3 regions of the Desulforamulus aquiferis genome follow, and region 3 is predicted to be linked to each of the others. Evidence: riboswitches for the same ligand, from Rfam matches in the RefSeq annotation. Region 3 holds a riboswitch; each other region holds the start of a gene.
What was found. Region 3 has a riboswitch for molybdenum cofactor ahead of P6N53_RS09850 (hypothetical protein). Riboswitches for the same ligand answer to the same signal wherever they lie in the genome.
Positions count from the first base shown of each region.

Region 1: another riboswitch for molybdenum cofactor. It lies ahead of P6N53_RS06050 (hypothetical protein); the one in region 3 lies ahead of P6N53_RS09850 (hypothetical protein).
Region 2: another riboswitch for molybdenum cofactor. It lies ahead of P6N53_RS06090 (aldehyde dehydrogenase family protein); the one in region 3 lies ahead of P6N53_RS09850 (hypothetical protein).

Region 1 covers NZ_JARPTC010000007.1:132,733-140,928, forward strand. Annotated here, with positions in the region: gene fdnG (formate dehydrogenase-N subunit alpha) at 1-1,637, opposite strand, end outside; gene mobB (molybdopterin-guanine dinucleotide biosynthesis protein B) at 1,791-2,300, opposite strand; gene P6N53_RS06040 (molybdopterin molybdotransferase MoeA) at 2,376-3,608, opposite strand; gene P6N53_RS06045 (helix-turn-helix domain-containing protein) at 4,040-4,699, shown strand; gene P6N53_RS06050 (hypothetical protein) at 4,868-5,083, opposite strand; molybdenum cofactor riboswitch at 5,252-5,370, opposite strand; molybdenum cofactor riboswitch at 5,408-5,526, opposite strand; gene P6N53_RS06055 (geranylgeranyl reductase family protein) at 5,791-6,924, shown strand; gene P6N53_RS06060 (energy-coupling factor ABC transporter ATP-binding protein) at 6,940-7,731, opposite strand; gene cbiQ (cobalt ECF transporter T component CbiQ) at 7,731-8,196, opposite strand, start outside.
Region 2 covers NZ_JARPTC010000007.1:142,151-150,346, reverse strand. Annotated here, with positions in the region: gene P6N53_RS06115 (glycosyltransferase family 4 protein) at 1-283, shown strand, start outside; gene P6N53_RS06110 (zinc dependent phospholipase C family protein) at 483-1,181, shown strand; gene phoU (phosphate signaling complex protein PhoU) at 1,329-1,985, opposite strand; gene P6N53_RS06100 (GTP pyrophosphokinase) at 2,278-2,910, opposite strand; gene P6N53_RS06095 (PAS domain S-box protein) at 3,099-4,649, shown strand; molybdenum cofactor riboswitch at 4,736-4,855, shown strand; gene P6N53_RS06090 (aldehyde dehydrogenase family protein) at 4,950-6,380, shown strand; gene nikR (nickel-responsive transcriptional regulator NikR) at 6,575-7,021, shown strand; gene P6N53_RS06080 (DUF4382 domain-containing protein) at 7,103-7,939, shown strand; gene P6N53_RS06075 (carboxypeptidase regulatory-like domain-containing protein) at 8,013-8,196, shown strand, end outside.
Region 3 covers NZ_JARPTC010000014.1:31,445-39,640, reverse strand. Annotated here, with positions in the region: gene P6N53_RS09870 (DVU_1553 family AMP-dependent CoA ligase) at 1-352, shown strand, start outside; gene P6N53_RS09865 (XdhC family aldehyde oxidoreductase maturation factor) at 349-1,392, shown strand; gene P6N53_RS09860 (DVU_1551 family NTP transferase) at 1,392-2,510, shown strand; gene cobC (alpha-ribazole phosphatase) at 2,529-3,143, shown strand; molybdenum cofactor riboswitch at 3,251-3,372, shown strand; molybdenum cofactor riboswitch at 3,410-3,527, shown strand; gene P6N53_RS09850 (hypothetical protein) at 3,601-4,038, shown strand; gene P6N53_RS09845 (ABC transporter substrate-binding protein) at 4,139-5,008, opposite strand; molybdenum cofactor riboswitch at 5,115-5,234, opposite strand; gene P6N53_RS09840 (substrate-binding domain-containing protein) at 5,326-6,315, opposite strand; gene P6N53_RS09835 (DUF4129 domain-containing protein) at 6,431-7,690, opposite strand; gene P6N53_RS09830 (DUF58 domain-containing protein) at 7,710-8,196, opposite strand, start outside.

The sequences.
Region 1 (8,196 bases), on a different contig from region 3:
AACAAACTCATATATGAACGATTCTTACCATCATGTTTTGGCAGCCAGTCATAGCAAAAATCATTTTCTTCAGTGGCATGTTCACCATACCAGGCCTTCAACTGACTAACTAAGAACTTTGGTTTATTAGACCAGTAGCTTGTTTTAGGTGTCTCAACCTCTATATACTCTGCTAGCGTTTTATGTTTACTGGCATAAACCATACCAAGATATCCCGGCAAATTACCATGCAGCATAGCCATATCAGTGGAGCCTTGAACATTTTGTTCCCCGCGCTGGGCATTAACTCCGCCACCAGGAATACCCATGTTGCCAAGAAGAAGTTGCAGCATACAAAGTGCCCTTGCGTTTTGTGTCCCCACAGAATGCATGGTTATGCCCATACCGTAGATAACGCAACCTGCTTTGCCCCTTTGCCCACTGGCAGCATACAAAGCACAGACCTTTTTAAAGGTCTCTTCCGGTGTTCCGGTAATTTGGCAAACGGTTCTAATGTCATAGCGGCTCACATGTTTCTTTATAATTTGAAATACACAATTAGGATCTTGTAATGTGGGATCCTTTTTTATTTCTTCGCCATCCTTTTGATATTGCCAGGTAGAGGTATCATAACTAAATTTCCCGTCAATTTCAGTTAATCCTGAAAATACTCCGTCCTCGCAGTTGTATTCCGGATTTATTAAAAAACTAGCATTAGTATAATTTAAAACATACTCTTTAGACCAAAGGTCATTCTCAATAATGTAATTCAGCATTCCATTAATAAACGCAATATCTGTGCCCGGACGCAGCCTCGCATGAACATGGCACATGCTTGCTGATTTACTGACCCTTGGATCAACAGCAATAAGTTTAGCACCCTTTTCCTTTGCCTTCATGGCCCATTTCATTCCCATAGGGTGATTTTCTGCTGTATTTGAACCAATTATTAAAATTACATCGGCATTCCTATAGTCAACAAAGTGATTAGTCATAATTCCGCGTCCGAAACTGGGAGCCAGACCGGCTACCGTGGACGAGTGTCAGAGGCGGGCACAGTGTTCAATGTTAAGCATGCCTAAAGCTCTATACATTTTATGAAGTAAATAAATTTCTTCATTATCAAGGGCAGCACCGCCAAAGTGAGCTATGGCAGTTGTTCTGTTTACCGTTACTCCCTTCTCATCTTTTTCAACGAAGGATTCATCACGGGTTTTTTTAACTCTCTTAGCAATTTCAGAAAGAACCCAATCCCAGCTCTTCTCTTCCCATTTACTGCTGTAGGGAGCCCGGTAAAGGGGCTTAGTGATCCGCTGCTTATTAAAGACCCGGTTCTTCTTTTTGCTTATAACAGTATTACCTTCAATAATTCCATTTCCTTTGGGGCAGATAGTACCTGCATTAACTGGATGGTCCGGGTATCCCTCACAAAATACCACTCGCCCCTCTTCGTTAGAATAAATTAATAGTCCACAGCCACAACCACAAAAACAACAAATTGAATATGTTTCCTTTACTTTCCTAAGCTTTAAAGGTAGTTTCTCCCCTGTAAAATGGTCTTGGGACTCTGAAGCTACTGCAGAACTTGCTGCTATAGTTAACCCGGCAGTCCCCAGACTAATACCTTTTAAAAATTCACGCCTGCTTATTTTTTGCATCTGAATACATCCCCCCTTGTTTATACGGGATTGCTATATGTCGGGTTTTCTTAATTGGCTTCTTCACTCCCTTCTGTCCCTTGTGTATTACCTAACTGGTAGTGCAAAAATATACTCAATTTTCTGCACTCCAAATTAGATCCTCTTTGATAATTAAAAATTGACCAGTTTTTCAGTCTGCTTCTTAAACTGGTACTTACTTTCCAACAAATCTGCAACTCCTACTGCATCATCCAATTCAAATACCGGAACACCTATATTCCAGGACATATCGCTTACCAGGGCAATTAACTCATCCGGAGCGCACAATAGTCCTTCACTTCTCTCAGAACGGCATATTTCAATTTTCGGTTTATTTGATTTTTTATAACCCTCCGTTATAATAATGTCTGTATCAAGGCTAACAATTTGTGCAAGCTGGTCCAAGGTTAATTCTTCGGATACATTGCTAATCATAGCCATCTTTGCAGGTGAGGATATTACCACTGTATCAGCACCTGCTTTAGCGTGGCGCCAAGTATCCTTGCCAGGTTTGTCAATATCGAATCCATGTACATCATGCTTTATTGTGCAAACCTTTATATTTCTTAGTTTTAATTCTTTGATTAGTTTTTCAATAAAGGTTGTTTTTCCGGCATTTGACTTTCCAACGATTGCTACCATAGGTATATTCACTCTTTAGCCCACCTTCTTTCGTCATTTTTTTCAATATTATGATTTTTTAGATAATTTAATTGCCTATAAGACATAATTTGAGGACAACAAGATCGCGTTCACTTCTTCTCCAACATTTAATGGACCTCGACCACCTGGTATATCAATTAGTGCATTACATAGTAACATTGATTTTAAAGCCCCTGGACTTTGTGTCCCAGCTGGCACTGCACGATAACTTCCGTTCTTCCAGTAAACATTTGCCCTTAGCATTCTTCGTTGACTGCTTTTTTTATTAAAGGATTCATCCATAATGGCAGTTACATTTGGTGAATTTACGTGTTGCATGCCAGTTATCCTCTGTATAATAGGTCTTATTAACATATAGAAAGTAATCATAGCTGCCGATGGGTTTCCAGATAAACCAATAATAAGGCGACCATCCTTTTCACCACAGACAATAGGTGTCCCCGGCTTTATATTGACTTTCCAAAATAAGGTATTTGCACCACTAAGCCTTATCGCCTCTTTAACATGATCCCTTTTGCCAACGGATACACCACCAGTGGTTATTACCAGGTCATTTTCCTTTAGACAATAGCTTAATAGATAGGCTATATGATTCATTTCATCAACAGTACTTTTATAAGGTACTGCCCTTCCTCCTGCTTCAGTAATTTGGGCAGAAACCGCATAAACATTACTGTTGTATATTTTGCCTGGCAGCCTTGGTTCATCTATACCAACTAGTTCGTCACCTATTGTTAATACTGCTACTTTTGGTTTCTTGAACACTTTAACCTGCTTTTTTCCCATAGATGCTAAAAGACCTACAACAGCTGGCGTGATTATCATACCTTCTGAAAGAATTTTTTCCCCTTCCAGAACATCGTCGCCCATGTAAATAAAATTATCACCAGGTTTTAGTTGAGAAAATATTAGAACTCTATCTTCTAAGGGCTGAGTAGCCTCAATTTTAATTACTGCGTTTGTTCCATCCGGCAGTGGGGCCCCGGTTGCTATAGCAGCGGCTTCCCCATGCACCAATGGTTTTGCTGGTATATCCCCGGCATATATATTTTGAGTAACTTTAAGTGAGCATGGCTTTTCTTTACTAGCATTTACTGTATCCTCAGCTATGACAGCATATCCGTCCAAGGGAGACCTATTAAAAGGAGGAAGTGGAAAATCAGCAACAATATTTTCGTATAACACTCTCCCTAGAGTATCTATAATATTAATTTCCTCAAAGCCAACGGGCTTCGTATACTTCAACAAAATATTCAACGCTTGTTCAAGGGGTATTTCCTTAAGCATCCTTACCTCCCTAAATTCATTTAAAATATCTCCACCTAAATAACAGTGCCAGCACTAGCAAATATCCTTGACAAATTTTTACACTTTTCCCCATCACTTTGCTGGAAGTGTTTAGCAAAACCACTTGTCATAGATCTTAAAATTTGTTAATATCAGTTAGATAAAGGCAATAAATATACAAAACGGGGTGTTCTGTTTCTAGACTGCTGTCCCCCATACTTCTTGTGTTTCTGTCTTTTAGTGCAATTTTTTTATTCTTGCCCCCTTCCTGCTAACCTAAGGCACAGAATAAATGTCGCTTTCTAAGGTTGAATTGGTATTTTTAACCTTGCTATTTAAAAGTAAGTATAATGCTTCTGAGAAAGCGTGTCAATAACAATGCGTTTCCAAGAACTGTATTAATTATAAAATATTTCTGAGAAGGAATGTGTATGACTATTTCTGATAGATTTAAGCAGCTCAGGGAGACCCTTGGTTTAACCCAAACCCTTATGGCCAAAGATTTAGGTATAGATAGAAGCCACGTTGGCAATATCGAAAGTGCTTCTAAGAAAGCATCCGAATCATTAATTAAACATGTATGTGTTAGGTATGGTGTTTCAGAGTCATGGCTAAATTCTGGGGATGGAGAAATGTTCATATCTCCAGAAGAAAGAGTCCAGAAGCTTATTGAACAATTAGACACTCAACCATCAATTAGTTCCTATTACAAATTTTTAGCAGATAATAACCTGCCCCTACAAGCTTATTTACCAGATCACCTCCAGGCTCAGGCTTACTTGTTAGAGCAAAGAAAAGAGTCCATTAGGGAAGAATTTGAGGCACGGTTAGTAAGCAGAATAAGTCAAACTACCGATACCACCACTAAAAGCGAAGGCAGCACCCTGTCGATAATTAAACATGATCAAATATCTGACACGGACCTAAAAGAGCTTGAAGATATGAAAAAAACTTTGGCAGACCTTTTCAACGCCAGTCCTTCTTTTAGGGAATGGGCAAAAATACAGTTTAAGTATGCCTTTCCAGAAGCAGTTGTTGCCCAGGCTAGAATTCAATTACTGAATAAGATATCCAACGACAAGCTTAAGTAAATTTCAAAACAAAACAAAAAAGACCTAATGGTTAGGTCCTAATAATTTGTAATTAATTAACTTGTTTAAGCCTCCTGTGTAGTTCTTTACACTAGAGGCTTGTTTTATGATTCCGCTAATACTTTTTATTCCTCTTTTAATTAATTGTCTGTTCTTCTCCTCTAAATACTATCTATTTATATTTTGCCTTAGTATATGTACCAAACTATTTAATGTGATATAAAAATCCTTTGTTAAAGGTTTTATTGACGCGTTACAAACCAGCTCGTTAGTTACATTAGTAATATTATTATTTAATACATTGTTATCCATCATCGAGGCCATATCTGCAATGACTAAAGACAGAGTTAAAATAGCTTCTTCTTCACTAATCTCTGTTGTCATTATGTCACCTCCGACCACTTGGCAATAAATTTCAATCTCAAGCAAGGAATATTCCTTCCTATACTTGTCCAAAACCGTCCAGTATACGACTGTCCACGCCCTTACATAAAAGAAAAAAGGTCAGTTAGTGCTCCCTTTTAAAGGCAACACTAAACCAACCCTGTATTATAGGTGGAATAATGCTCTCCTTTCCAAAGGGAGGCTAACCCGTTTCCCGGTTAACCCTAAACGGCCATAAAACCATAACATAATGTTTTAGGTAGTAAGGCTCGGAGAACGCTCTATAATTAATAAAAACCGCACTGGTGTGCGGTTTTTGGCATGGCTAATAAGACTTACCATCCTTTCCACACGGGAGGCTCATCCGTTTCCAGTTGAACCCTAACGGCCAGAGAACCATTATCTTTTATTACAGGTCCTAAGGCTTGGAGGTAATAATTTTCATCCGTACTGGGTTAATTTTTTGATTAACTCTGAAGATTAAAATAACCTTGTACTTATTATGCCAAAAAGGTTTATATCTATCAATTCAATTATAATTATTTATTATAAAAATTACCAACAGATTTTGACTAAAATTGACAACGTATATAACATAAAACAGCAACATCTACAATCTGTGATTTTATCTGGTTTATATTGTGAATAAAACTCAAACAAAGTTCCAAAAATAAAATAAGTATCCCAATCAAAATCGGAGGTTTTTCATGAAAGTAGCCATAATAGGTGCTGGTGTGGCAGGTCTTGCCGCAGGGATAGTACTGGAGAAAAACGGAATTGTCCCAGATATCTATGAGCAGAATTTATTTATTGCTGACCATTACTCCCATATTGGTGTTTTATTTAATATGGCATACCGGGGCATTACAGCTCAACCGATAAAATATATAAAAAAACTGCTAGCAGTAGAGATATCTCCCCTGGAAACCATAACTGAACTAATTATTAATAGTAAAAATTCCCAAGCAACAATTTCTAACGAAACTATTGGCCATAGTTTTATAATCGGCCAAGAACCAATATCCCTAGGAAATCAACTTTTAAGTAATATTAAAAAATCAAAAATCTTTTATGAGCAAAGACAGTCTATTGATAATTTATCCCACAAATATGATTATGTAATAGTTGCAAACGGTAGTAGAAGTGAAGATTATATTGCAGATAAGTATTTAGAAGGTTGGAAACAGTACCTGGTAGCTTACACCAGGGTAGCTAAATTACATGGCAGCTTCAAAAAAAATACAGCCATTGTCTGGGGAAATAAAGGGATATTGAAGGATGGGTACGGATTTTTAGCCCCTTTCAGTTCCCAAATAGCCTCATTATACGTTACTGTCCCCCATGTTCGGAATTGGGACGAGTTTAATCAATGCTGGACAGGTTTCTTTGCTAAAGAGAACCTCCTTGAAAATACAACTCTTCTTGGAACATATGAGAGGACACACGTGGCGGCAGATTCAGAGGGTAAGCAATGGAGAAACTGCCTTTTTGTTGGGGATCAAGGCGGCTTCTTAGACCCTTTTTTGGGTCTTGGAGCTGCAACTGCAATGGCCACAGGAGCCATGGCAGCCTATGCTATTATTAAAAATAGGGATTATAATAAATTAGTGCAGAAATATAAAAGGATCATAAACATAATGAGTAACTATAGAAACTTTTATGACACCATAGATGATGATACCTTTGATACTATAGTCCGGTCTGAAGACAACCCGGTCTTAAGTAAGCTTGTATATGGCACTAATATTGATTGGCTAAAATATGGTTCTATTGCCTTTGCTCCTTTTCTAAAGCATAAAGATTCCCCCAATTTTCATGAAACCTATTCCTCACCAAAGTAAGCTTACCTCATGGGTTTATTCATGCTCAAGATGATGGTTTTCTTTATGTGGTATCAGTGAGTGAGGCTTCTCCAAACCATGGGCTTCCATTAATTCTCGGTTGCTCATGATTTCCCTGGGAATTCCATCTGCCGAAATAGTTCCTCCGTCAAGCAAGATAACCCGGTTGCAAACCTCCAAGATAAATTCCAGGTCATGGGAGGCTATGAGCATTGTTTCCCTAGTGGTTGATTTCAAGAAATTAATTAACCTCCTCCGAAAGCGAATATCCAGGTTGGAAGTTGGTTCATCATAGATAACCATCCTTGGACGCATAGCCAGTACCCCGGCAATCGCCACCAAACGTTTTTCTCCCCCAGACAGATGGTGTGGGGGGCGCTGGGCAAGATCCCCAATGCCAGTGATCTTGAAAGCCTCCTTTACCCTCTCCTCTACTTCACTCCTGTCCAAACCCAAATTCTGGGGACCGAAGGAAACATCGTCCTGTACAGAAGGGCAGAAGAGCTGGTCGTTCTGATTTTGAAATATCATGCCCAATTCTGGTCGAAACTCACCTGTTTTTACCTGCTTTCCAAACAATTGAATATCGCCCGAAGTTGGCATAATAACTCCACAGCACAGCATAAATAAAGTTGTCTTCCCTGCACCATTGGGTCCGATAACCCCAACCCTTTCCCCTTCCAGGATCTCAAGGTCTAAGCCCTTTAATACCGGAGGCCTACCGTGATAATGATACGTAAGCCCCACAGTCTGTAGAGCCTTGCCTGAGGAAATCATAGAATCCGGCAATATCTTGTGAATTGCCATTAGATCAATACCTCCAGTATATCCTTTAATAAAAGCTGGACTGCCACAAAGGAGGCTGCCACCAGCAGTGATGCCACTAAACCAGCTAGTCCTCTCTGATAGGAGGCCTGGAAATCTTCCCGGTAAGAAACAGTCTGACCGTAACCCCTCATAATCATGGCCTTAAAAACTCGATCCGACTGCTCATAGCTGCGAACAAGTATGGTACCAGCTAGAGATGACAAAGTACCCATACTTTTTTTACCTCCTCGAAAGCCCCTCAAGCCCATGGCAGTCTGCATGGTTTTAAAGTCAGCGCCTATGTCAAAAAGATATCTATAAGCAAAAAGTGTCATATCAGCCAGTAATGGAGGCAAACCAAGGGAGCGCATTGCCTTAACAGTGGTAATAAATGGTGTGGTCCCAAATAAGACTATGCCAAGTGTCAGGATTGATACAAACTTACAGGCGATCAATAGAGCGACA
Region 2 (8,196 bases), on a different contig from region 3:
TGTATTAGAAGCCATGTCTTCAGGACTTCCTGTGGTAGCAGCCTTCTCGGGGGGAGTGAGGGAAAACCTGGTAAACAGGATAAACGGACTTGCCTGCAGTCCACGCAACGTTATGGATATGGTTACAGCAATGGAACGGCTAATTACAGACGAAACTTTAAGAAAAGAGTTATCACTTCAGGCAAGGGACCATGCCATGACAAAGTCCTGGGATACCATATTTAATAAATTAATCCTGAGTTATCAGGAGATTGTTTGTTTACACAATAAAGTTACAGCTTAGCTTAAGGTATAAATTCAAAGGAGTTTTAGGTAAAGTTAAGACTATTCTAATGAGTCGTTTATAAAGGATTAACATTAGTATCTTATAATGACTATAGCTTATGGCTTTAGCCGAATGGAATGCGCATAAGGCATATGTAGAGTACATATATAGGTGATATGGTCTAGGGGTATTTAAAATAGTTGGTGAGGTGGGGCAAGTGCTTAATTTCGTGATGTCCCTCAGGAACTTATCGGTCAGCAGTTACACTAAAGCTCATCTGCCCCAGTTGCCGACTCAAATTGTACTGGGAGCTGGTGCAACTCATCTTTTTTGCAACCTTCAAGCCATTGAAATACTTCGAAATGATAATCATTTAAGGGCAGCTAATTTGTTTAGCCACTTTATAAATCAACTGGAGGCAGGGGTAATTTGGGCCGACAAGGGTTTTAAGAGTTTATCCCACCATTATCATCCCGAGACCTCTTCCGGCAAATGGCACTGGTTTAATGCCAGCACTGTATTTGAAGAATATTTTGAGCAAGCAATTAGCCATTGGAAGAGCAAGAAACATGAAGGAGCCATGTTTTATCTAGGTGCCGCCAGCCATCTGTTGCAGGATATGTGTGTGCCACATCACTCCCGCTGTGTTATCCTGGATGGACACCAGGAATATGAGCATTGGGCTGAAGAGCATAGGAATGAATATCGTGTTTATGAGAAGGGGCTTTACCAAAAAATGACTTGTCCAAGGGATTGGATACATCACAATGCGTCATGCTCCTTTAATTTTTTTCATCTTGTAAAGGCAGGTATTTCAGAGGAATCCTATCACCAGGCAACACAAGCCCTACTTCCCCTAGCCCAGCAAAGCACCAGTGGTTTTTGGTTATATTTTTACGAAATGATACTTGAATAAGGGGTGAGATAATTGACAAAGGAAGTCATAGATAAAATTCTTGATGAAATAGGATTGGAGGAAATAAAGAAAGACAAGGAAATAGGGGAGAGAGAGTTAAGGCCGAAGGAGTTTAGAGTTTAATTCCTTTGGCCTTATGTTTCAGGGTTAATTCATTTCCTCAAAGTGTCCGGTAATAAGGTAAATTACTTCCTCGCCAATATTTGTGGCGTGGTCTGCAATACGTTCCAAATAACGGCATACAAACAGCAGGGATGTTGCCTGCCTAATAGTTTCAGGATCGTTCTCCATGAATACTATCAATTCCTCATATACCTCACGGAAATAGTAGTCTACATCATCATCATAAAGACACATCTTTCTGGCCTTATCCTGGTCATGGTTTACATAGGCATCAAGACCGTCCTTAATCATTAGCTGGGTTAATCGAGCCATCTCATTAATCTTGGTTAGTGGTTTTATTAATTTCTTGTCTCCTAGTTTAAGGGCAATTTTGCTAATATCAACAGCATGGTCGGCCATTCGTTCAAGGCTAATGATTATCTTTAAACCTGTGGTTGCCATTCTAAGGTCCTTTGCGATGGGCTGCTGCGTGGCAATAATTTTAATAATGGTATATTCGATATCACTAAACATCTCGTCGATAGCATCGTCCCCATCAATAACTTCTTGAGCTAAGGCAACGTCCTGGCAGGTTAATGCTTTTACCGACTTATAGATAGCAATTTCAACCATACTGGCCATCCTTAAAATATGCTGTTGCAAATGATTTAATTGACGATCAAAGGAGAAACGCGTTGACAATATTTCCAAGCCTCCCAAAAAGTAAGTGTAAAAAAATAAGAACACTATCAAATGATTATCATTTACAAGTGCCTTAATAAACCTTAAATAACAGAATGACATCAAGTATAAAATGATGTCTATGTTTGCAAGGATTCATTCTTATTATTAAGGTTGTATAGACTTGTTAACGGCCAAGTATTTTCATTCGTAGTCTTATTTTCTTACTCATTATAAAGAGCAAATGTTAGGAATAGATGAATAAATTATAAAGATATTATTAATAAATTATAGATGGGGTTTTTCCTTGCCATTATGAATTGCTTTTGTTTTCAATTTCATTTTTTAAGGCCAGCATTTTCAAATCTAAGGAGGCTACAATCTCAGCAGCTTCTTTAAGGCTACATTGTATGGGGGAGGGTATACCCTTATTGTATTTATAGTAAATTTTGTGTTCTAAGCTGGCCCAAAAATCCATGGCTATGGTTCTAATCTGTATCTCTACCGTATGAAGCTTTGCCCCAACAGATAAAAAAACAGGGATTTCTATAACTGCATGAATACTTTGATAACCATTTGGTTTTGGATTTTTCACATAATCTTTTATTTCCAGTAGTTTTATATCGTCTTGTAAACAAATCATATCCAGAATTTTGTAAATATCTGGGGTAAAGGAGCAAATTACCCGAATGCCGGCAATATCACGAATCTGGGAATTGGCATTTTCAAAACTAACTTCTAGGTTCTTATTCTTCAATTTATTAATAATACTGTCTGGAGTTTTTAGTCTTGTTTTAATGTGTTCTATTGGATTATAGTCATGAATTATATGAAATTCTTCGTTCAAAATATTTAGCTTTGTTCGAACTTCATCCAAAGCAAATTTATAACCAATCAAGAATTTAGCCCATTCCTTCAATTTACTGTCAATAATTGTTTCCCCCATGTTATACCCCTTCTTTAAAGAAAATCATTCACTCCTAATGTGTACCTTCCAAAGTAATTTTATTTCTATATTAAGGTGAAAGCTCAAGGCTATAACCCCTTAAAGGAATTTTATAGTAGAGATTGAATATTATTCAATAGTTGCTATACGAAAGGAGATAACCTTCTCAAACTATGCAATATGAAAGCATGACAAAAGAACAGCTAATTGCTAAGATAAATGAGCTACAGCAGAAATTGCAAAACCAGGAAATGAAAAATAATAATCTAAATAATTTATTAAACAGTGCAAATAATTCTTTCCTTGAATTTAATAAAGACTGGAAATATGCTCTATTAAGTGAGGCAGAAGAGCAAGTAAGAATCTCTAATGAACGATTTGCCAAAGCATTTAATGCCAATCCTGCTGCCTCAGCCATAACAAGGTTAAAGGACGATATAATTGTTGATGTTAATGACAGTTTCTTAAAACTATTTGGATATTCCCGTGAAGAAGTGATAGGGGTTACTCCAACTATTCTTGGCACGTGGATAGAATCAGAGGCCCGACTTGAAATGCTTAGTATGTTAAAGAAGCAGGGACAAGCTGATAGTATAGAAATTGATATACGAAAAAAGTCAGGAGAAAGGGCTACTGTGATATTATCAACTGCGTTAATCGAACTTGGCGGAGACGAGCACATTGTAGGCTCAATGGTTGATATATCAGAAAGAAAAGTATTAGAGAAACAGCTGAAGCAAACAAACCAGAAAATGTTTAATATTCTTGATGGTATCACCGAAGGTTTTTTTGCTTTAGATAGAGAAGGGCAGTTTACCTATGTAAATAAACATCAATGTTTAGCCCTTAATAAAAAAAGAGAAGAAGTGTTGGGTAAGAGTATATGGCAGCTATTTCCAAAGTCCCTAAATTCGAAACTATATAAGGAATATCATAAGGCTATGACAGAACGGATACCTGTACAATTTGAGATGACTTCTGTCTATGAAGATGCTTACTATGAAATTCGTGCCTTTCCATATGATGATGGAATCTCTGTCTTTATAAAAAATATTACTGAGAAAAAGAAATACCAAAAGGAGATTTCCAGACTAAGCTATTTAAATCTTATCGGTCAGATGGCTGCCGGCATAAGCCATGAAGTTCGTAATCCCTTGACAACCGTGAGGGGATTTCTGCAGATGCTGCGAGGTAAGGATGAATGCTCTAAGTTTAATGATTATTTTGAATTGATGATTGAAGAGCTTGATCGTACCAACTCCATCATTACAGAATATCTTTCCATGACCAAGAGTAAATCAGAGGAACTCGAAATGCAAAACCTAAACACCATTGTGGAGACCATCTTACCCCTAATTCAAGCAGATGCAGTTGGTCAGGATAAGTATGTGGAAAGTGAATTGCACGAAATTCCAGACATACTATTAGATAGTAAAGAAATACGTCAATTGATCTTAAACCTTTGCCGAAATGGCCTGGAATCAATGGGGCGGGGCAAGCGCTTAAAAATCATAACCAGCAGGGAAGATAATTGTGTGGTCCTTGGGATTCAGGACCAGGGGGAGGGTATTACTGGAGAGGTATTGGAGAAATTAGGCACGCCATTCTTCACTACCAAAACGGAAGGGACTGGATTGGGGCTTGGAATATGCTATAGTATTGCTTCCCGGCATAATGCAATAATAGATATTAAAACAGGTGAAGAGGGAACAACCTTCTTTGTTAGGTTTAAATTGTAGTGTAATGTGTGCATTTTATAAAAGCTTCAAAGACCTACAAAAATTCGACACAAGAAAAAGGATATTGTAATTTATTAATAGAATAGATTTATTATGTTCTCCGAGCCATATTGCCTATAGGTCTTGCGCTATGGTTTTATGGCCGTTTAGGGTTAACCGGGAAACGGGTTAGCCTCCCTTTGGAAAGGAGAGTATGATACCACCTGCCATTACAGAGGGTTGGTTAGTGCTGCTTTCCAAAGTGGTGCTATCTAACCCTTTTTTCTAGATTTAATATAAATTGACATGGGGGTATGTAAATTGATTCCGAAAATTAAGCTATTTATTAACGGGCAGTGGGTTGAATCTGATCAAACAGAGAAAGTCTTAAATAAAGCAAATGGGGAACCTGTGGCAGAAATTTATGTGGCTGGTCTGAAGGAAGTGGAGCAAGCCGTCACGTCTGCCCAAAGGGCCTTTAAACGTGAGAAGATAGCTCCTTATCGGCGGTATGATATTTTAAAAAGGGCCAGTGAACTGCTAATGGAGAGACAAGAAGAAATGGCCCTTACCCTTTCCCTTGAAGTTGGCAAAACTATAAGAGAAGCAAGGATGGAAGTATCCAGGGCTGCTCAAACCCTATTGATTTCTGCAGAAGAGAGTAAACGTATCCATGGTGAGATAATTCCTATCTCCAGTTCACCTGGTAATGAAAATCGTCGCGCCTGGACTATAAGGCAACCTTTAGGTGTGGTTTGTGCGATAACTCCCTTTAACTTTCCTGCAAATCTAACTTGTCATAAAATTGGTCCTGCTATTGCTGCAGGAAATGCTGTTGTATACAAACCTGCCAGTACCACACCAATCTTTGGAGCAAAACTATGCGAAATATTTTTAGAATCCGGACTACCTAAGGGATATCTTAACATGGTGATGGGACCTGGTTCAGTGGTGGGAGATGCTTTAGCAAAGGACCAAAGAATTGATTTCTATAGTTTTACCGGCAGTACTTCCGTGGGATTAAAACTTAAAAATTCGGTTGGACTAAGGCCTGTTTCCTTGGAGCTGGGGTCTAATTCACCAACAATTGTTCATGGTGATGCAGATTTAATGGTAGCTGTCGAAGCATGCACCCGCTCTGCCTTTGCCAATGCAGGACAAGTTTGTATCTCGGTTCAGCGAGTTTATGTTCATAATTCTATTTATAATGATTTTTGCCAGCAGGCGGCAGCTCTTGCTAAAACTTTAAAGGTTGGGGATCCTTTAGATCCCACGACTGATATTGGGCCAATGATAAATGAAAAAGAAGCTATCAGGGTTGAAGGCTGGCTTCAAGAAGCAGTAACTGAAGGTGCAAAGATATTGGTAGGGGGGAAGAGGAATGGCCCCTTTCTAGAACCTACTATTTTAACAAATGTTCATCCTAAGATGAAATGTAGTTGTCAGGAGCTCTTTGCCCCTGTGTTTAATGTAGTATCGTACAATACAATTGACGAAGCCCTTGCTATGGCTAATGATTCTAACTATGGTTTGCAGGCAGGTGTTTTTACCAACTCCTTGGATATAGCTAGCCGCTGTGCAGAAGAATTAGAGTGCGGCGGGGTTATAATCAATGATGTATCAGCATTCCGAGCGGATCTTATGCCCTATGGCGGTTGGAAAGAGAGTGGAACCGGGAAAGAAGGGCCACGTTATGCCATAGAGGAAATGACCAGGGAAAAAGTAGTGGTATTGAAGTTGAAAGGTAAATAAAATGAACTAGTTTGTTTCTTGACCTAGCCCTATGGTTTACTCCATAGGGCTTTATTAATAAGCAATTACTAGAAGATAATTATACTAAATGGTATATTCTGATAAATATGTAAATGAAGATATAAAATGCTTTATCTCCTCCTTGGATCGTGTTATATTTTTAGTAATTAGTAACACAGACGGAGGGATGGGGATTGCCAAGCAAGGAGGTGTTGACCCGGTTTGGGGTTTCTATGCCCCAGGATTTAATTGAACAATTTGATAAATTAATTTCCGAGCGGGGGTATGATAGTCGATCAGAGGCTATCCGTGATTTGGTTCGCAAATCATTAATAGATCCGAATCATCTTCAGTCAACTAATATGGTTGCCGGGACTATCGTTATTATGTATAATCATCATTTCGTTGGCTTAACTAATTATCTTTTAGAATTACAACACGATTATCACCATGAAATAATTTCGACCATGCATGTTCACATAAATCACCATCAATGTTTAGAAATAATAGTGGTTCGGGGTGTTTTGGCAAAGTTAAGACAAATGCATCAAATGATACAAGTGCAAAAGGGTGTCTTTTATGCTGAGCTATCTGTTACCTATGTAGATGAGCAGCAAACAGCACACAAATCTGAAGCTTAATAGCATCATGCATGTACATATTCTTTAAGGTATAAATACAAATTTCTAAGAAAGATACACCTTTAGAATAGGAGGAAAATAATGTTTAGAAAAAATATAATCACATTGGTATTTATAATTATCTTGCTGGCAGTAACCGGGTGCAGCAATTCCAACAGTCAAGGGGAATCCAAGGAACAGCCTGCCGGGAAAAAAGTAGGAACCTTACAGTTCATAGCCAATGGTGAGGATTTCATCCGTGAGGGATTTATCTCAAAGGATGGCTGGGCACTCACCTTTGATCATGTTTACGTTAATTTATCCGAGATAACCGCTTACCAGGCAGAACCACCCTATGATGCCCATAATGGAGGGGAGATCACTGCCAAGGAAAAGGTAGCTCTGGCTGGAAGCCTTACGGTAGACCTGGCAGAAGGAGATGAGGATGCACCACCGGTGCTGGCAGGTGAATCTCAGGAAGCCCCCATTGGCCACTATAACGCCATATCCTGGAAAATGACCAGGGCAATGGATGGCCCGGCCAAAGGCTATTCCCTTGTCATTGTAGGTCAAGCAGTAAAGGATGATAAAACCATCGACTTTGTACTTAAGTATGAGACTGAGTATAAATATACAGGTGGAGACTATGTGGGGGATGAGCGTAAAGGAGTGCTGCAGGAAGGCGGCACTGCAGATATAGAAATGACCTTCCATTTTGATCATATCTTTGGTGATATGGAAACTCCCGCTGATGATGAGCTGAATACCGGTGCCCTGGGCTTTAAGCCCTTTGCCGACTTGGCCAATGATGGAAAGTTTGAGGTGGATATGACTACCCTGAAGGAAAAACTATCGGCTGAAGATTACAAAATGCTGGTGGACGTACTGCCTTCCCTGGGTCATGTGGGTGAAGGACATTGCCACGTAGAAGTTCAATAGTTATTTTTTTGTTCAAGTCTCCTGCCTCAACGATATTTCGGTGGGGCGGGAGTTTCGCTTCAAGGAGGCTAAGATGAATAAGTTATACCTCTTGACACTATCTATTATTATGCTGATGGCTACACCAGTCACAGCCTTGGCTCACGGGGTAAACATTACCTTCGAATCAACCAGTGCCATATATATTAAGGCAGCATATGACACAGGTGAACCTTTCAGCGAAGGGCAAGTGACCATCTTTGCCCCGGATAACCCGT
Region 3 (8,196 bases):
GTTATCACCTGTAAAAGGCCGAGTTAGGGGTGTATATCAGCTGCCTGCTGGACCATTAACCATAGGTGAATTAGACGAGGTTCTTTTTAGTGTTGCTGGAGTAATAAATTATCAAGCCAGCTTATCTAATGAAAATGGTAAGGATATTCTAAACATTGGGATTTTTATGAACCACGGGGAAAATGGCAGCATATTTGATGCAATCCGAAGAAATCTAAATACCATTCCCTCAGTTTATCATTCAGAAAAAAAAGGCTGCTTAGGTATTAAGCTTTTGATTTTATCGGAACAATTAAAAAGTACCGCTGCTAAAAGAACCATTAAAGACTTAAGAAAGAGTGAGATGTTATGAAAAATTTGTACCACTCTATGTTGCAGTTGTTTGAACAGGGAAATAGCTTCGTACAGGCTACAATTCTAACACAATCCGGGTCTGCCCCACGTACTGCGGGGGCGAAAATGCTAATATTAAAAGACAAAACTATCCTTGGCACCATAGGTGGAGGTCAGGTGGAGGCTATGGTACAAGAATTGGCTGCCGGACTTTTCGAGAATAAAGGAGCTTTAATTAAAGAATATGACCTTACTGGCAGTAAGGGTGGCCAAATGGATATGATCTGTGGTGGACGATTGGAAGTGCTAATAGAATATATGGATGCCACAAATAATACTCTCCTTAATGTCTATCGAAATATTATAAGCACTATAGAACAGAGGAAAAAAGCTGTTTTGGTAACCCCTATCTCCAATTATTTATGGGAAAATAATCAATCCTTTTTAGTTCAAAGTGACGGATCCTTCCATGGCAGTGAATATTCTTGGCCAGATGAGTTGTTAGAATCATTTGCTGGTCAGGCCAAGGGCAGATACCCCCAGGTATTGACCTTTGATAATCAACGATTCCTGGTGGAACCAATCAGTACCTATGGCACGGTATATATTTTCGGAGCAGGTCATGTATCTCAAAAACTGGGTTTATTGACAGGTTTGATAGATTTTAGAACGGTTGTAATAGATGATCGAAGGGAATTTGCTAATCGCGAACGTTTTGCTACAGCCGACGAGGTGCTGGTTGTAGAAAGCTTTGGACAGGCATTTGCTGACTTTAAATTTGACCCGGACAGCTATTTGGTAATTGTCACCAGAGGCCATGCCCATGACAAGACTGTCCTTGCCCAGGCCCTCAAGACAAATGCCAGCTACATCGGTATGATTGGTAGTGTGAGGAAGAGGGATACCCTTTATCGTTCCCTTCTGTCGGAAGGCTTTACTGAGCAGGATCTTAAAAGGGTCTACTGCCCAATAGGCTTAGAAATTGCTGCCGAGACCCCGGAAGAAATTGCAGTAAGCATTGCAGCAGAATTAATCAAAATTCGTGCGGGTCTAAGCTAATGAAAAACACAGAAAACATTGCGGCCATCATTTTAGCAGCAGGGTTTTCTTCGCGCATGGGGTCTTTTAAGCCACTATTACCTCTAGGCAATACTTCGGTAATTGAAAAGTCTGTGAGGATGTTTGAGTCAGCCGGCATAAATAACATAAATGTAGTGGTTGGATATAAGTCCAATGAACTTCTGCCAATTCTAAAGCCTTTAAAAGTTAATATTGTTGCTAATAACAATTACTACGAAGGAATGTTCTCGTCAGTTAAGGCCGGGATAAGGATAATTGAACCGTCCATTGAAGCTTTCTTTTTTCTACCAGGGGATATACCCCTGGTTCTCCCTAAAACTATTACAGCCCTTATAGCAGCTTACCGCGGCAATTCTGCCGGAATTATATACCCATGTTTAAATGGTGAGCGTGGACACCCGCCACTTATCTCAACTGCTTATAAAGACACTATACTATCCTGGGACAAAGAAGGGGGGCTGAGGTCTTTGCTGCAAGAATATGAGGCAGATGTGTTGGATATTGAGGTGGAAGACCAGGGGGTTCTTCAAGATATGGATACACCTCTGGACTATCAAAGGGTCCGTGAAAGTGTCAGCGGCTATGTTATCCCGTCTGTACATGAGTGCCATAGGCTACTTGATAATTGGGAGGTTCCTGAGCAGGTACTACGCCATTGCCAAACCGTTGCCCAGGTGGCAGAAAGGATAGCAAATTCTTTAGCAGGGGCAGGCTACACCCTTAATCATGGGCTAGTCTTGTCTGCTGCCCTATTACACGATCTAGCAAGGGGTGAAAAAAATCATGCCCAGGTTGGGGCAGAGCGCTTGAGGAGGTTAGGCTACCCGGAGGTTGCGGAGATTGTTGCCATTCATATGGATCTACCTGTAAATAGCGAGCGGGTCTTTAGTGAAGCTTCAATTGTATACCTAGCTGATAAATTGGTTAAAGATGATAAAATTATATCCTTAGAGCAAAGACTTAGGGAGACTAGTCATAAGTATGCCTCAGAACCACTCGCCTTAGAAGCAGTCACAAGAAGGTTGAGCCAAGCAGAAAATATTAAGCGTGAGATAGAAAAAGCCATTTCTCTTCCATTAGAAAAAATAATTTTATAAGTTTTGAGGGGTTTTTAAATGGAACAAAGATATATTTATTTAATCCGACATGGGGCGATAGAGTCAAAAGGCGGCAAAAGATTTATAGGTCAGATTGATTTACCTATCAGCCAAGAAGGAGTTATGCAAGCGAACCGATTAAGGGAAGAGCTAAGCTGTATCCGTTTTAATCATATCTGTTCCAGTGATTTACGTCGCGCTCGTCAAACGGCAGAGATAATTGCTGATAAACATAACCTTACACCTATTCTTCATCAGGAGTTGAAGGAAATATCCCTTGGTGAATGGGAAGGGCTATATTTTGAAGAAATACGCCGCAAGTTTCCAAAGGAATTTATACAAAGGGGTAAGGATATAGCAAACTTCCGTCCTCCAGGAGGAGAGAACTTTAGACAATTATCTGAAAGGGTATTAAATAAATTTCAATATATCATGGAAAATACCGATGGTAATATCCTAATTACAGGACATGCAGGGGTTAACCGTGTAATTATATGTCACATCCTAGGTGTACCCATAGATAACATTTTTAGCATTAGCCAGGACTACGGCTGCTTAAATTTGATTGGTTGGTCGAAGGGAAAATATCGATTAAAGACCTTAAACAAGTTAACAAAGATTATTCCAGCATAGGTATTCAGCCTTATACTTCTTAATTGGGCAGAAATCAATAATATATCAGAAATATCAAAAGGTTACAGAGGAATTTCCGGTATGTTGTTGAATATATATTTTAAGAACTAAATTTAATCCTCCGAGCCACTGAACCTAAGGTAGAGAGTACCATGGTTCACTTGGCCGATAGGGTTTATCTGGAAACGGGTAAGCCTCCCGTGCGGAAAGGAGGGTAGGATTATTTACTATGTCCTTCTCTGGCCGCACTATGTGCGGCTTTATAATTTTAAATGTTTCTCCGAGCCTTTAAACCTAAAGCTTTAGCCAGGGTTTACCGGCCGTTTAGGGTTAGCAGGGAAACCGGCTGGCCTCCCATTGGAAAGGAGAATTATCTACCTGGGCATACTAGGCTGGATAATGCTGCTTTTCTTTAAGTGCATTATTCAGCTTTTTCTTTTTGAAAGGTGGGGTTGTTTTGCAGCGTAAAAAAGGAAAACTTTTATGTTATTTTTGCCCTGGAGAAGTTATTGGTCGTTTTGACGGGGAAGAATGGCAGATTAAAAATATCAGCCAAGCCCTAGGTGGATTTAGTGATAAGGTATTTGATACATATATGGAGCTATCAAATATGGCTGATGAAGGCTGGCTGGTGAGGGAGGAAAGGAGAACTAATTCCCGAGCAGTTATTGTTGTTTTCTATTATTTAACGGGGGAGAGTATCTTAGAAAAGCGCCAGCTTATAATAAATAGATTGCTTCGTACTTATCTTGATTCTGTGGTCTATCCTCGGGAGGAGCTATATGTGGCATGTAAACAACATGACCTTGAGTTAATAGGGCTAAAAAGACATGCTAAAAGTGCAGAAAGACAAGTTAAGCAAAACTCATTAAGGGGTTTTAAAAATAATTTATAAACTTGCCTGCTTGGATTTCACCGGGATGTAATCCCGGAATTTTTTTCTCTAAATTAGATAACCTCCCGGACTAAGTTGACCGGGAGGTAGAATTGCATCACTATTTGTCTTTACCTGCATCAGGGAAGAAAAGAGGGCTGCCAAATTTATCTACTCCAAAATTACCAATAATATCTTGAGTTTCTTTGGCTACCATGAAGTCAACAAAGGCTTTGCCGCCCTCGGCGTTAACCTTGTCAAACTTTTCAGGGTTAACATTCATTACGTGATAAATATTGAGAAGGGACTGGTCACCTTCAAGCAGGATATCCAGCTTTACATTATTCTTTTGTGCCAGATAGGTAGCCCGATCTGTAAGGGTATAGCCAAGCTTTTCTGATGCGATATTAAGGGTTTGACCCATGCCGGTGCCGGATTCCTGGTACCATTTTTGACCTTTGGGATCAAGGGAAGCTTCCTTCCATAGCCCTAATTCCTTTTTATGGGTACCTGAGTCATCACCACGGGAAACAAAGATTGCTTCACTATCATAAATTTTCTTAATGGCCTCTGCAGTGGTATTTGTTTCTTTGATTCCTGCAGGATCATTTTCGGGGCCTACTATAATAAAGTCATTGTGCATTACCAGGGAGTAATTTATACCTACTCCACTATCTACCAATACCTTTTCGTCCTCCGGTGCATGAACCAGTAATACGTCTGCTTCACCCTTTTCACCCATCTTAAGGGCAGCGCCTGTTCCAACAGCAATGATCTTTAAGTTGTAGCCGGTTTGCTTTTCAAATTCTGGCTTCAAAACGTCCAGTAAGCCGCTGTCCTGGGTGCTGGTTGTGGTGGCCAGTATTACATCTTTTATGGCCGGCTCCTTAGCACCTTCACTATTGCCTTCCTCTTTGGGGGCCTGCTGGCAACCTGCCATAAGCAACATAAAGGATAATAGCAGGACAATTAGGGTTGAAAAACGTTTCATCTTGGATCCTCCTCAAATTTTATAGATTTTTACCTTCTTTATTAACCCAGTACAAAAAACAAAAAAACCGTGTACTGTGTTTAAAGGAGTACACGGCTAAATAAATGCCAAATAATCTAAACCCTCCTTTCCACAATGGGAGGCATGTCCGTTTCCAGACAAACCCTATGGGTTTATAAACCATAACCGAAGTGTTAGATTTATAAACTCGGAGCTAATATGTAGTTAAAAAGTATATTCTACATGATAATTGTTTTTCCTTTGTATATTAAAATATTTTTGAATATCTTAAATACCAGTTTAAAGTACCTGCCCATTTACTTATTGACCAAGTATTCCGAATCCGAGAGGGAAAAGGCAATAATCTTACCAGTTTCCGTTACATCGTAATCCCCTAAACCATAGAGTTCATTTTTGAATTCCTTTGATTGTAATATTTCTACCACAGCTTGAATATATGGTTTTTGTAAATCTTCCTTCCTTAAAACTAACTCGTAACGCTCCTTCTGCAAGGGAATAAAATCTACCCCCCTGACCTGCATAGATACTTTTTCATTTCCCAGGCCAACATCTGCGTCTCCCCTGGCAACAGCACTGGCAATACCAAGATGAGATGGCTCTTCAATCTCATAACCTTTAATTAAATGCCTATTGATGCCTAAGAGACGAAGCTTTTCATCTAATAGCACCCTTGTGCCGCTGCCTTTTTCGCGGTTTATAAAGCTTATCTCTCCCCGGGTTAAATCCTGCCAAGCATTAATGTTCTTTGGATTACCTTTTGCTACATAAAAACCCTGCATACGGCAAGCCAAGTGCAAGATAACGGTTTTAACACCTGGTAACATATGACGAACATAGGGGATATTATAGACATTTGTATCCCCATCCCACAAATGAATTGCTGCAAGATCCGCTTTTTCATGGTAGAGAGCCATTAGCCCAGGAAAACTTCCAACATTATGACGGAAGGCATGAATGCCATTGGGATGTCGTTCAAGTTGACGTGACAAGACATCTAGCAGAACATCCTGCCCGCATATTACAATCCCCTGGGGTAGAGGTGGCTTATTGACTAATATATTATTGCTTTTGCCACCATTGCTTAAATTTAGCAGCCTTGTGTCGGAACTCAAATCTACCTTTTTGCCTTGACGTTTATAATTTTCTACATCCTTTAAATCAACTCGTATTTTACGTCCCACTCGGTAAGCCGGCAATTCACCACGTTTTATTAACTCATAGACAGTATTCTTGGCTATTTTAAGCTTTGCTGCTACTTCTTCAGGTGTCAAAGAGATTTCTTCCATAATTTTTACCTCCAACCCTATTGACAAGTATTATAACATAACTTGTATAGCGAACATAATACGCTATATTACGTTTAGTCATTTGTAGCATTGTTTTGTCGTTAGAGTTACTTTTCTAAAGACTCAAATACATTTTGCGAATCACTCTCTTTAATTCTAAAATTTCTTTGGAAGAAAATTTCTTATGACTATAGCAGTGAAGCACATAGCTTTCTGTGATTCTCTTGATAGATTCGTCATAGTGGGGGAATACCTTGCAGATCCGCTCACTAAACTCATAGGGCGTTTCCCAGGCCCCTTTAGTATGGTTTCTCCGGTCAGCCCATTTCAAAAAATGTTGATAAGCCTGGGTAACACCGTATTTTCCTGGAACAAAAAAAGTCAACAATAACTTAATCTTTAACCATAGTTCCTGCAAAAAAGGCTTTATCTTTAGCCTGGGCAGTCCATATTCCTGGGGTATATTAGTTAGCCGTAGCCTTTGCCAGATGATCCTGAGCAATAATACAGCCATAATTAATAAACCAACCAGCAGTACCACCAGTAAGACATAAAGTAGTAGTTCAGAAATGAAACCATCTCCAGTATTGCCTTCTGACAAGGGCAATTGCTCATTTGCCTGATTGGGTGGGTTGCTGCTGTCAACGGCCCCCGGCCTTTGGGGTGCCATATTGGTAAGTACTAATATAGCTTTTAAGACTATAGTTAATAGCTCTAACAAGAAATTAAACAGGGGCTGAAGTAGCTCAAATAGCTTGTTGGATAATCCATGAAGAGGACCCTTTAAAAAACTGGCCAGCACCAAAACAGGGGCCATAATGATGGCAAAGTAGGTGAAAATTACCCAGGCTTTCGCCTTCTCATGGCCTGGCCTAGTGAGGGAGAGCAGCAGTAGGTTTCCCAGCAAAAGAATAAGCATACTTGGAATAATGTTAGGCACATCCTGGTTTAAAAAATCTATTAATAGAAGTAAGGCCAAAAGGATTACTATACTTAGCTCAAAACGTTGGACCGCCTGGGGGTAGCTTATAGTTTTTTTAGCTAATAGTCCAATCCTAAGCCAAATCCAGCCATAGAACACTAGGGGAACCGCAGCCTGCACATTAGCTAATAAAGCTGTTGACCTATAAAAAAACAATACCGACACAATAAAAACAAGGCCATAAACACACCAAAGCATAAGATTAGACCAATTTCTACTTTGTAATGCTGCCATGGAGATGACAGAAAGCAAAGAAACCCCGGCGAAGATTACCAATGAAGTCATGGCCCACGGGGGTGTTTGCAGGGCTAATGCAATTAAATAATATAGTGGGTATAGATAGGCCATTTCAACCAATATTGCGCAAATGTTGACTTGAAGTTTTGTTGTCATGGATTACTCCACCTTATATTCATATGGGATATCGTAACAACCGGGGCAGCTCAACTGCACAATCACCGATGCACATATAGCTTGTTCCAGGGGGGATGGTTTGGCTCTCAAAATCAAGTAACATCTGCAGCTTTCCAACCGATACCAATTCCAGCCTGGCCAGTCTTTCCAAAGCTAGCATAAGGTGCTCAATGCCATTACCGACGGGCATGGTTAAGGGACCTTGGATGCCCTTTTGCCGGCCATTGATCAACAGGCCAAAGGGTATATTCAGCTCCTGGGCCCAAGAGATAATGGTTGCTGCCACAGAGAGGGCCTTTTCGAATTTCTCTGACTCGTTATTTCTAGCAAAAGAAGACACATCCATCAGGATATAGATTTTATAATCGCCGGAGGGCTCCAGTACTTTAGCATAGAGCTGATCTTTACTAAGGCTGGCCTTCCAGTGAATCAGACGGGCCGGAGTATCATAGGTATATTCCCGCAAACTCACCGGGCGTACAGGA